DNA from 3 places in the Psychrilyobacter atlanticus DSM 19335 genome. Region 3 is predicted to be linked to each of the others. Evidence: riboswitches for the same ligand, from Rfam matches in the RefSeq annotation. Region 3 holds a riboswitch; each other region holds the start of a gene.
The links. Region 3 has a riboswitch for lysine ahead of dapF (diaminopimelate epimerase). Riboswitches for the same ligand answer to the same signal wherever they lie in the genome.
Positions count from the first base shown of each region.

Region 1: another riboswitch for lysine. It lies ahead of K337_RS0101035 (Na+/H+ antiporter NhaC family protein); the one in region 3 lies ahead of dapF (diaminopimelate epimerase).
Region 2: another riboswitch for lysine. It lies ahead of K337_RS0111310 (aspartate kinase); the one in region 3 lies ahead of dapF (diaminopimelate epimerase).

Region 1 covers NZ_KE384547.1:122,221-126,518, forward strand. Annotated here, with positions in the region: gene K337_RS0101030 (glycosyltransferase family 9 protein) at 1-268, opposite strand, end outside; gene K337_RS0101035 (Na+/H+ antiporter NhaC family protein) at 365-2,101, opposite strand; lysine riboswitch at 2,227-2,401, opposite strand; gene K337_RS0101040 (YeeE/YedE family protein) at 2,562-3,860, opposite strand; gene K337_RS17410 (FAD-dependent oxidoreductase) at 3,979-4,298, opposite strand, start outside.
Region 2 covers NZ_KE384547.1:2,266,344-2,270,641, forward strand. Annotated here, with positions in the region: gene K337_RS0111305 (M20 metallopeptidase family protein) at 1-1,079, opposite strand, end outside; lysine riboswitch at 1,279-1,454, shown strand; gene K337_RS0111310 (aspartate kinase) at 1,548-2,750, shown strand; gene K337_RS0111315 (aspartate-semialdehyde dehydrogenase) at 2,788-3,774, shown strand; gene dapA (4-hydroxy-tetrahydrodipicolinate synthase) at 3,816-4,298, shown strand, end outside.
Region 3 covers NZ_KE384547.1:912,551-916,848, forward strand. Annotated here, with positions in the region: gene rsmB (16S rRNA (cytosine(967)-C(5))-methyltransferase RsmB) at 1-629, shown strand, start outside; gene K337_RS0104805 (O-methyltransferase) at 687-1,313, shown strand; lysine riboswitch at 1,468-1,643, shown strand; gene dapF (diaminopimelate epimerase) at 1,843-2,664, shown strand; gene K337_RS0104815 (hypothetical protein) at 2,723-3,124, opposite strand; gene K337_RS0104820 (AMP-dependent synthetase/ligase) at 3,348-4,298, shown strand, end outside.

The DNA of each region.
Region 1 (4,298 bases), 790 kb from region 3:
GATCAAATACATAATCATATTTATTTTCTTTCAATATCTTTGAAAAATGCCTTATATTTTTTATTCCGTCATCTGTATCTTTTTTAAAGATAATCAGATTATCTATATTGGGATTCCCCTCTATAGCATCTTTAAATTTATCCAAAACTATAAAATCAATCTTTAAATTTTTATTTTTTTCCTTTAATTTTTTTAGGATTGGGGTGGTTAATATAACATCCCCTATAGAACTCAGCCTTATTATTAATATCCTCATTTTTTCCCCCAATCTATATTACACTAGTTTTTTATCATTTTATTATACCATAATTATCATTCAAAATAAAAAAAACCTAGTCGGAACTCCGACTAGGTCTGCTAAATTTTATACTAATTCCACTTCTTCTCTTGTCTCCGACACTTCCTCTACAGATTTACCTAAAAATCTTACAGCAAGTATAGTAGCTATTATAGATACAGGTAAAACAGCGTAGATCGATATTCCCATTCCAACTGGTAAATATCCAAATAATATTGTGATACTTCCCACTACAAGTGCATATACAATTTGAGTTTTTACATGCTCTATATGATCACATTCAGCTCCCATAGATGAAAGAATAGTCGTGTCAGATATTGGTGAACAATGATCCCCGAAGATAGCTCCTGTAAGAACCGCTCCTATACTCATGATTATATATGATGATAGTGTTTCTCCCGATAACCCAGCAGCTCCACCGATAGCATTAGCTAATGGTATTGCCAGCGGCATCAATATTCCCATAGTTCCATATGATGTTCCTGTAGAAAAAGCAATTACCGATCCCAAGATAAATATGATAGATGGCAGAATTGCTTTTGGTATAGTTCCAGCCAATGCATTTACCAGGTATACAGATGTTCCTAATTCCTTTATCAGAGAAGTCAATGACCAAGCTAATAATAATATAACTCCTGTTATTACCAATGATTTCATTCCATGTACCCAAGTATCGATAGCCTCTGAAAACTTAAATATTTTTTTAGATATTCCCATAACGATAGCTACGATGGATGCGAATAATGCTGCCTGGAATATTACCAATGAAGCATCTGCATTTCCGAAAGTTTCTCTGATAGCATAGAACGATAGTGGAGAATTATTTACAGTCTCAAGTACCGCTCCCTCTAAGTAACCCTTTCCATTAAGATAGAAACCTACAAATGAACCTATGATCAATACCATAATTGGTATGATAGCGTTCCATATGTTAAGTACTACTCCCTCTTTAGGAGCTATCATCTTAGCTTCCTCTGGACTAACTTTAGCTGCCGAACCACTTGTCACCTGACCAGTTGTTCTGGCTCTCTTTTCAGCCTTAGCCATAGGACCAAATTCTCTCAAGAAATATGCTGTAGATGCCACAAATACCAGCATCAAAATATTATAAAATCTATATGGAATTGTCTGTACGAAGATGCTGTATGCATTTATATTTTCCATTCCTATAAGTGAATATCCGTCTTTTATTACTGATATCTCATATCCTACCCAGGTAGAGATAAGTGCTATCCCTGCAATAGGTGCTGCTGTTGAATCTATTATAAATGCTAATTTTTCTCTCGATATTCTCATCTTGTCTGTTATAGGTCTCATAATCGGCCCAACAATAAGTGCGTTAGCATAGTCATCAAAGAAGATAAATAACCCCATAACCCAAGTGATCAATTGAGCTGATCTAGGAGTTTTAGCTCTTTTAGCCAAAGATTCTGCTACAGCTCTTGCTCCACCCATCTTAGAGATCAATGCTACCAATCCACCGATAGTTAAACATTGTAAGATTATACCTGCATTCCATGAATCTGCCATAGATCCGATTATTCTATTGGTTATATCGGAAAAACCTCCTATTAAACTAAATAGATAATTTTTCCCCTGAGTTATCCCCAATAAGAATGACCCTGAATAGATCCCTATAAATAATGACAAAATTACATTTTTAGTTATAAAAGCTAAAGTTATAGCTATAATTGGTGGCAGAAGTGTCCACGCTCCTAAGTTTAACGCCGCCTCTGATGAATCTGCTCCAAATCCTAAACTACTCATAACTCCTAACAACAATACAATTATTATACCTCTCATATCTTTCCTCCTAAGTGTTTTGAAGAAAGGAGATCTTTTAACTCAAAAAAAAGAGTTATCGGATCTCTACCGATAACTCTAATTTATAAACCTACAATTATGTATAATAGGTCTTTATCTTAAAATCATTCGACAGCTCCCCATTATCATCTGATAATGACAGTACCACAGATATTATCCATAGTCCCAACTTAAGATTTCGACAAATCTTAAATTTCGGCAAAACTTCCTTTCTTTTGGTTTCAAAATCTATCCGACTCCTCCAAAATACTCCTAAGGTTTGCAACCTCTATCTTCATTCATATATTTTTATGTTGAGACTAGTATATCTATTTCAGTTATATTTGTCAAACATATTTTTTATAGTTTATATTTTTTTTGCTATTTTTTAATCTTGCAATCCTGACTAGGGTCAAGATTTTATATAGTCTTTACTCATTCACTATGAATGAATAAAATACTATTTTATTTTTACTGCAACTCTGTTTCCTAAGATTCCTCCACCTACTAAAGCAGCAAAGAAAACCCATCCAGATAGTGAGAAGTTTGCAATTGGAGTATATAATGCTCCTACATTACAACCATTTGCAAGTCTAGTTCCAAATCCCATTAATATTCCACCCATAGCATATAGAGCCGCTTGTTTAAATGTGATTTTGATCTCGCTTGTTGCTGTACTCTTAAATGTTCCAGCTAAAAGTAAACAAATTATTGTTCCTACCATAATTCCAATATTTTGAACATTGATTGGATGATCGAAAAATGGCATTGTATAGAATTTTACCGGGAAATTAGTAAAGTTAGATAATGATTCAGGTGATATTCCAAATACCATTAAGAATCTTCCGAACCACCATCCGTAAGGTGTAGAAGCTCCCCATCCAGCTTTAGTTACACCCATTAATAATGTGAATATAACAGCTATTACCGCTGCTCCTACTTTCATAGACCACGGTGTAACAAATAATCTTGTGTATGTTTCTTCACTTAATAATTTGAACTCTTTATTACTATCTTTATCTTGTGTGGCGATCTTAACTTGCTCTAATTCACTAGGTACCCCTGTAAAAGTTCCAGATACTCTTCTAGAAGATTCATATTTTTTAGACATATATACTACTATTCCACAAAGTAGTGAAGTTAATAGAACCGCTCCTAAATACCCGTCTAATCCATCCCATTTAAATAAATCCGGGAAATAAACTCCATTATACAACTTTGCACCTGTTTCAGACGTAAACCATGATTTTCTGATCCAATCTGTTGAAATTCCAGCCTCTTTTACCCAAGTTGCAGCTCTTTGGAAAGGGAATCCTAAGAAAACACCCATACCGAAGAAGATAAGAGTAATGAATCCTCTTGAAAATCCTGTAACAACGTCTGTTAAAACTCCTGATGCACAACAAACTGAGAATGTCATACCAAATCCAAACATGATTCCACCAAGGATTAACCCAGAGTTAACTTGGTTTACCCAAAGATCGTATGAACTGGCATCTGCATTATAAAGAAATGCTGCCGATAAAATAGATGTACCTAAGAACATATAAGCTAATATTCTCATTAATTTTGTTGAACCTGTATTGTAAGCTCTGTTTACAGATCCTGCAAACCCCATAAATCCTCTAGTTAATGCATATCCAAATCCAGCTCCCGCCAATAATCTAAAAAATAACATTGAGCTTCCTAGCATTGTTTTACCTACAATTAACATTAGTATTAGTACTATTAATCCTGCCAAATTTTGACCCTTTTTCATTTTCAAACCTCCTAAAATAATAATTAAATTTTGTATTTTTTTTCACGTTATATATTATAAAATATAAGAGGAAGGTTTTCCTTCCCCCTATTTTATTTATTCAAACCAATAATTTTTATTATAACTTTGCTTTTTCTAAAGTTCCGCAACAATCAACACAGTCACCTATCATAATTTCTTCCCTTGCTTTATCGTTATAACAAGATACCTCTTCATACATCTTTATGAATTCATAACTTCCTGCAACATTCTTAACATCATAACCATTTGCCTGAAGCATCAATGTCATGTTATAACTTCTTTCACCTGTTCTGCAGTGAACGTATACTGTCTTTGTTTTGTCCAGTTCATCTAATCTGTCTCTCATAACACTCATAGGAATATTTACAGTTCCCTTTACGTGTCCTTCTTCATATTCACAAATTTCTCTAACGTCAA
Region 2 (4,298 bases), 1.4 Mb from region 3:
TTCTCATCAAAATTAAATTTGGAATTATGCAGTGATGCAGTATATCCAAGTTCTTTATTTTTAGTTCCTACAAAGAAAAAAAGTCCCCTTGTTACTTCCTGATAAAACCCAAAATCCTCAGCTAACATCTCAGGATCTATCTCCTCAAATCCCAGTTTTTCATCTCCTCTGACAACATCTTCTAAAACATCGTAGTATTTCTTATCATTTATAACAGGAGGATATCCTTCAGCCAACTCTATCTCTATTTCAACTCCATAACTGAGCTCCATTCCACGGGCTATACCCCTTATTTTATCTACAATAAAATTAAAGGTCTCTGTAGAAAAAGTCCTTATAGTTCCCTCCATCCGGGTAACTTCCGGAATGATATTTCTTATAGTTCCTCCCTCTATCTTACCTATGGCAATTATACTAGGATCAAAAGGAGCTACAAATTTTGAGGTAATAAGATTAAACCCTTCGAACATCTTCCCTGCTACCTGGATGGAATCTATCCCCAACTGGGGCTGGCCCCCATGACCACTTTTCCCTTTGATAATTATATTTATCTCTGCCGCTTTGGCCATGAATCCCCCTGCTCTGCAGCCGATTATTCCCTCTTCTAACTTTGGAAAAAGATGTAACCCGAAGATCCCCATAACATTATATTTTTCCAAGATTCCACTTTTTACGATGTCCTTGGCTCCTCCCGGTCCCTCTTCAGCAGGCTGAAATATTAGAAGGATATTTTTTTTCAATTTTTTCCCCTTTAAATAATCCATAAACCCCAGCAGAGTCGCCATATGACCATCATGTCCGCAGGCATGCATAACTCCCTCGTGTTTAGAGGTATAAGAAACTCCTGTTTCTTCTACAATTGTCAGTGCATCCATATCTGTCCTGAACCCATAAGTTTCCTCTGAACCCCCATCCAGATAGATATAAATTCCTGTTTCACAAATTATTTCAGGCTCATATCCCATCTTTCTTATCTCTCCCAGTAAATAAGCCTGAGTCTTTTTTTCCACATACCCTAATTCCGGAATTTCATGTAAATTTCTTCTATATTTTTTCATATTTTCTATTATTTTTTCCATCCCTGCCTCCTTAAAAGAAATTTCTCATATTATCTTAGGTAAAAGTAAACCTTATTTTTTTAATTTTTAAAAATATATATTATATATACGAAACATATATAATACAAAAGTTAAAAAATAATATATTTCAAAATTATATAACGTATATATTATATATATTTTATTTTATTTTATGTTTAATGCTATACTTACTTCAAATCATAAGAATAGAGGTTGCAAATACAAATAGTAAAGACAGGGAGAAGGCATTTTAAGATCTGTTTTGAAAGGTGTAGTTGCCGAAATATAGATTTCGCAAAAATCTATGTTGGGGATATGGATAAGATCCATATAACTGTCATTATCATAATTAGGTAATGGGGTGCTATTTGAAGTCATAGATTATCTTTTATCTCATTTTTGATTAGATGTAATTTTGCTCTTCAGTAGTTCTCACTACTGGAGAGTTTTTTTATTAGGAGGAAAGATATGATCATAGTACATAAATACGGAGGAAGCTCACTGGCTGACTTAGACAGAATTAAAAAGATTGCCTCCCACATCTCAAAATTAAGTGATGCAGGAGAGCAGATAGTTGTAGTCGCTTCTGCCATGGGTAAAACCACAAATAACTTAATAGAGATGGCTAAAAAAATATCTAAAACACCAAATATAAGGGAATTGGATACCCTCATGGCTACAGGAGAACAGCAGACAGTCGCTTTGTTATCTATGGCACTGAACGAATTAGGTAAAGACTCTATCTCACTTACAGGTCCCCAAGCAGGAATAACTACCGTAGGTCACCACACCAAAAGTCGTATTAAGAGTGTAGATCCAAAGATAATTAGATCTCATCTAAATTCCGGGAAGATAGTTATCGTAGCAGGATTCCAGGGAATGAACCAAGATGGAGACATCACTACATTGGGCAGGGGTGGATCGGATACCAGTGCAGTAGCTCTGGCTGCCAGTTTAGGAGCACAATGTGAGATCTATACCGATGTAGATGGAATTTATGGTATAGATCCCAGAGTATATCCAAAGGCTAAAAAAATACAAAATATATCTTACGAGGAGATGATGGAAATGGCAAATTTAGGAGCAGGTGTTATGGAAACAAGAGCTGTGGAACTGGGGAAAAAATATAATGTTCCCATCTATGTAGGCGAAAGTTTAAGAGATCATGATGGTACCTTGATATTAAATCAAAGTGAAATTATGGAGGATAAACCCATTACCGGCATCACCCTAAATGAAGATATCTTTATGGTAAATATCCAGCACCTTCCTTATTCGGAAAACCTGGTCGCAAATATTTTTAATACTCTGGGTAAATACGAATTAAATATAGATATGATCAGTCAAAACATCACCACTTCCGGTACCTTAGACCTTTCTTTCAGTTGTTTTAAAAGAGAAGAATCTCTTTTGAGAAAAGCTATCGATGAATTAAATGGAAAATCACAGGAAATTTCCATAGAGATCAAACCAGATTTAATAATGCTTTCCCTGGTTGGGATCGGAATGGTTAGTTATTCAGGAGTTGCAGCCAAAGTGTTTAATACCCTGGCTGCTCATAAAATTCCTTTTTATCATATAACTACTTCTGAGATCAGTATCTCATGTACTATTTCTAAGGAGCACAAAACTATAGCAATTCAGATGCTAGCTAAAGAATTTGACCTGTAAAAATCATATAATTAAAAAATTTATTTAGGAGGAGATCATGAAAAAATATAACATCGCCATTGTAGGAGCTACCGGAATGGTCGGAAGAACCTTCCTTAAGGTATTAGAAGAAAGAAATTTCCCCATAGACAATCTTTATCTTTTAGCTTCTTCTAGATCTTGTGGAACAGAAATTAATTTTAGAAATAAAAAATATATAGTTGAGGAACTTACCTCAGAATCTTTTACTAAAGAAATAGATATCGCTCTATTCTCTGCCGGAGGAAGTATCAGTAAAGAAATGGCTCCTATAGCTGTTTCTCATGGAATCACAGTTATAGATAACAGCAGTGCATGGAGGATGGATCCTAATATTCCTTTAGTTGTTCCTGAAGTAAACCCAGAAGCAGCAGCAACAAATAAACTCATTGCCAATCCTAATTGTTCTACCATCCAGGTAGTAGTACCTCTAAAGGTATTAGATGACCTCTATGGAATAAAAAGAGTTATCTACTCTACCTACCAGGCTGTATCTGGATCTGGAGTAGCCGGAATAAAAGATTTAAAAGATGGAATAGATGGAAAAGCCCCTTCTAATTACCCATATCCTATAGCCTTTAACTGCCTTCCTCACATAGATGAGTTCACAGAGAGCGGCTATACTAAGGAAGAGTTGAAGATGATCGACGAAACGAGAAAAATTTTAAATAAACCCGATCTTCCTATTACTTCTACCTGTGTAAGAGTCCCTGTAGAAAATGGACATTCTGTATCTGTTAATTTAGAATTTGAAAAAGAATTTGGTTTAGCAGAATTAAAAGAAGTACTTCAAAATAAAGAGGGAATTATCTTACAGGATGATGTACAAAATAATATCTATCCAATGCCTATAAATGCCAGTGGATCAGATGAGGTATTTGTAGGAAGAATTCGAAGAGATCATAGTATAAAAAATGGTGTAAACCTGTGGATAGTAGCCGATAACATCAGAAAAGGTGCTGCTACAAATACCGTTCAAATTGCTGAATTATTGATAGAACAATAATATTTATATATATTTTATTACAATTTTAAATAGGAGGATTTATGGGAATTTTTAAAGGATCTGGAGTAGCTCTTATCACCCCGTTTAACGAAGATATGAGTATCAATTATACTAAATTAGAAGAGCTCATAGAATGGCATATAGAGAACAAGACCGATGCCTTGGTAATCGCTGGAACCACCGGTGAAGCCTCTACCCTTCCAGATGAAGAACATATAGAATTAGTTAGAAGAAGTGTTGAGGTGGCTAATGCTAGAGTTCCTGTTATAGCAGGAACTGGTAGTAACGATACTCGTCACGGAGTTAGATTAAGCCTTGAATGTGAAAAAGTTGGAGCCGATGGTCTTCTCATCGTTACACCTTACTACAACAAAACCAACAGACAAGGATTGATAAATCACTATACAACTATAGCTGACAAGGTAAATATACCTATTATTTTATACAATGTCCCAGGAAGAACCGGAATGAATATTCCTACTGATGTAGTAGTTGAATTGAGTAACCATAAAAATATAGTAGGA
Region 3 (4,298 bases):
AGGATGGATCTTCATTCTTAGCAGCTAAATATTTAGATCCTCAACCAGGTGAAAGAATATTAGATACTTGTAGTGCTCCTGGTGGAAAAGCCATGGCTATGGCAGAGATGATGGATAATGAAGGTGAGATCGTAGCTTTAGATATCCATGAACATAAGTTGAAATTAATAGAAAGCAGAACAAAACAAATGGGGATAGATATAGTTCATGCTGAGCTTATGGATGCTAGATTAGTAGAAAAAGAGTTTGGAACTGAGTCCTTTGATAGAGTATTAGTAGATGCTCCATGCAGTGGTTTTGGAGTAATCAGAAAAAAACCTGAAGTACTTTATACTAAGAAGATGAAAAATGTACAGGAATTAGCTAAATTACAGCTGGATATATTAAATGCTGCTGCTAAAGTAGTAAAAGTAGGCGGAACTCTAGTATATAGTACTTGTACTATCCTTAATAAGGAAAACCTTGAAAATGTAACTAGATTTTTAAAGACTAACCCTAACTTCGAGGTAGAAAAAGTAGAAATATCTCCTAATGTAAATGGAAGTTTTGATAAATTAGGTGGATTAAATATATTTGATGAATTCTTAGATGGATTCTATATGGTTAAATTAAAGAAAATAGAAAAATAGAATAATATGTAAGGGTGGATGTTATGTCTGCCTTTTCTTTATAAAAAGGAGATATTTATGATAGATGATTTAATAAAAGCAAACGAGTATGTGATATCTAAAATTAAAGAAAATGATGAAGTTATCCTTGAGATGGAAGAGTATGCAAAAGAACACAATGTACCTATTGTTACAAAGGAAGTGGCAGAATATCTTAAATTTATGATTAAATCTAATAAGAGTACAAATATATTAGAAGTTGGGACTGCTATTGGGTATTCAGGAAGTGTTATGCTGCAGGGGAATGAAGGTGTTACTATTACAACTCTAGAGATAGATGAGGATAGATATAATGAAGCCCGTATAAATTTTGAAAAGATGGGATATAGTTCTAGAGTAACTCAAATTTTAGGAGATGCTTTAGTAGAGATCCCGAAATTAAATGATACTTTTGATTTTATCTTTATCGATGCAGCCAAGGGAAAATATATGGATTTTTATAAAGATTCTTATAAGTTATTAAAAAAAGATGGGGTAATATTCATAGATAATATTATGTTTAGAGGATACCTATATAATGAATATCCTAAAAGATTTAGGACTATTGTTAGAAAGTTGAATGAATTTATTGAATATCTCCATGAAAATGAAAATTTTGTATTACTGCCTTTTGGAGATGGAATAGGATTAGTATATAAAGGGTAATAGGAAACTTTATATTTTCTATCCTTTAGTGTGATTTTTCTATTTAGATAAGAATGAACAGAGGAAAAATATTGTAATAGTAGTTGATAATAATTATTTAAATTATATATATTAATTTATAATAATTTGGAGGTATAATATATTATTACAATTAAATGTTGATAGAGGTTGCACTTGATATTAGTAGTTTAGTGGAGATGGTTGGTCTGTGAAACTAGATGAAAGGATTTTTTGCCGAAGGGTATTTTTTTAACAGGAAAATACTACTGGGGATATAATGAATAATTATATCACTGTCATTGAAGTTTTCAATGGAGCGCTATCTGAAGGTATTTTATTCAGATGAGCTTCCAACAGCTTAAAAAATAGAAGCCGACAGATAAAAATCTGTCGGTTTTTTTGTTATCTGAGAAATTATAGTTGGGGCATAATACCAGTAATTTATTTGGTAAATCTAAATTATGTCTATCTGGATGCAACGTCACGTTGCTTTTGTTTTAAAATTTTATTAAATTTGGGAGGGATAGTTATGAGGTTTGAAAAATATCATGGGTTGGGAAATGATTTTATTATTGTAGGTGAGGAGGAGATAAAGACAACTTTAAAATATTCTGAATTGGCCAAAAATGTCTGTAACAGGAAGACAGGCTTAGGTGCTGATGGGTTAATAGTCGTTTCTAAAGATGAAGATAATAATAATGAGATGATCTTTTATAATGCTGATGGGAGCTTTGATACTATGTGTGGAAATGGATTTAGATGTTTTTGTCTTTATCTAAAAAACCATAATTTAATAAATAAAGGTGAGTTAACTGTTAGAACAGGGGCAGGAATGTTAAAGGCAGAAATTATTAACAATAATCCTTATATGGTAAAAGTTAATATGGGAAGGGAAGATTATTACCATGAATCCATTAAATTGAGTTCTCAAGGGGAGTTGTTTAACAAAAAAATAAAGGTTGAAAATAAAGAATTTAATATAACTTCCTTATTTATGGGAACTACCCACACGGTAGTTTTTGTAGATGATATATCAAATGAATTTGTAGATGAATACGGTCCTCTTATAAATGATTTGGAATTTTTCCCGTTGGATACCAGTGTTAATTTTTGTAAGATCGAGGAGGGTAAACTGAGGATAAAAACATGGGAGAGGGGAGTGGGACGGACATTGGCATGTGGGACAGGAAGTTGTGCATCAGCAATTGTAGCTAAAAGGTTAAATCTTATGGGGAATAATGTAGTAGTTCAGCATTTATTAGGAGAGTTGGAGATTGAATTGGGAGAAGAAATTTATATGATAGGGAGTGGAGTAAAGGTAGCTTCTGGTTATTTTGAAAACCGAGAATAGAAAATCAGAATAAAATAAAAATAGGAATTTACCCTATCAGAGGCAAATTCCTATTTTTTTATATCACGTTATAATCTCCCTGTTCCATCTTGTGTTCTTCATGTCCTTCGATTTCATCCTGATGATCACCCTCAGAAGTAACCGTTCTAACGACATATTTGTTGAAGGAGTCGTTATAAAATTTATATTTATAACTGCCATCCATATGAGACATAACCCAAACTCCGCTGCAAAGAGGAGTTTCATCTCTATAAAGGGTCCAACTATCATAATCTTTAGTAACTGCATAATCACCGTTTGCAAAAATTTCAATCTCTTTTCCAAAACACAGTTCTTTCTCCTCATCCACTAGATGATGAATACCATGCTTATCACAATAAGTATAGTAGTTTTCATGATTTGGAACTTTTTCAATAGTTTTTATCTCTACTTCTGATATGTGATCCATCCATTTTTTCATAATGATACCTCCAGATTAGCTAAAATAACTTTTGTATGAGATTAGTTTTAATTTATAGACAGAGATCTTTCTATATTATAATAGATATGGGAAAAGTGTTAAAAATCCTTTAAAATTTAGATTTTAATTTGCTTTTAAAATCTGCTATAATTAAGTGTATGGTTTTGATGTTAATTGTATGTTAAATCTATATTAAAATAAGAAAAAGTAGGAGAATCTAAAGATGAAAACACTAAAAGAATGTATATTGACAGCTAAGGAAAAATATAAAGAGGATATATTTGTCAAATCAGCTTTAAAAAATTATACATATGATGAAATAATAAAGGACGTTTTAAAATGGTCTGGGTACCTTATCGAAAGAGGGGTAAAAAAAGGTGATCGAATTGGAATAATAACTCCTAAGTCTATAGAACAACTTAAATCTATCTATGCTGTATGGATGGCAGATGGAATTATTGTCCCTATAAATGAAAATAGCAGGGAGGCTGAATTAAAGTTTATACTAGAGGATTCAACTCCTAAAGTTATTTTAACAGTCTCTTCACTGGAGGAAAAAATAAAGGATCTCTATCCAGAGGCAGAGACTATTCTTTTAGAAGACTTTGATGGGTTATCTAAATATTCAGCCTATGAAGAAAGGTCTGGGATTGATTCAGAGGATACAGGAGCTCTTATATATACCAGTGGTTCTACCGGAAATCCAAAGGGCGTTATGCTCACTCATAAAAATTTGATTAGTAATGGAGAATCGATTGTTAAGATAAAAAAACTAATAACTGATGACTGCCTCTATTCTATCCTTCCCTATTGGCATAGTTTTTCTTTAGCTGTAGAAGTTATAGGATCTATAATGAGTGGCCTAAGCTTAGGATTTACAGAAAATCAGAGAACTTTTGTTGGGGATATTCCTCTTTTTAAACCCACTATAGTACTAGTTGTACCAAGAATACTGGAGATGATCAAAGGGAGTATAGAAAAACAAATAAAAAATGCTGGTTCAGAAGCTGAAGAGGGCTATCAAAAATTATTGCAGATTGCCCCACTTATAAAAGGTGATCGATATGATTCTACTCCCAATGAGGAATATAGACAGATCTATGATATCTTAGATAAAAGATTACTGGTAAAAATTAGATCTGTTTTTGGAGAAAATTTTAAAGAATTTATTTCT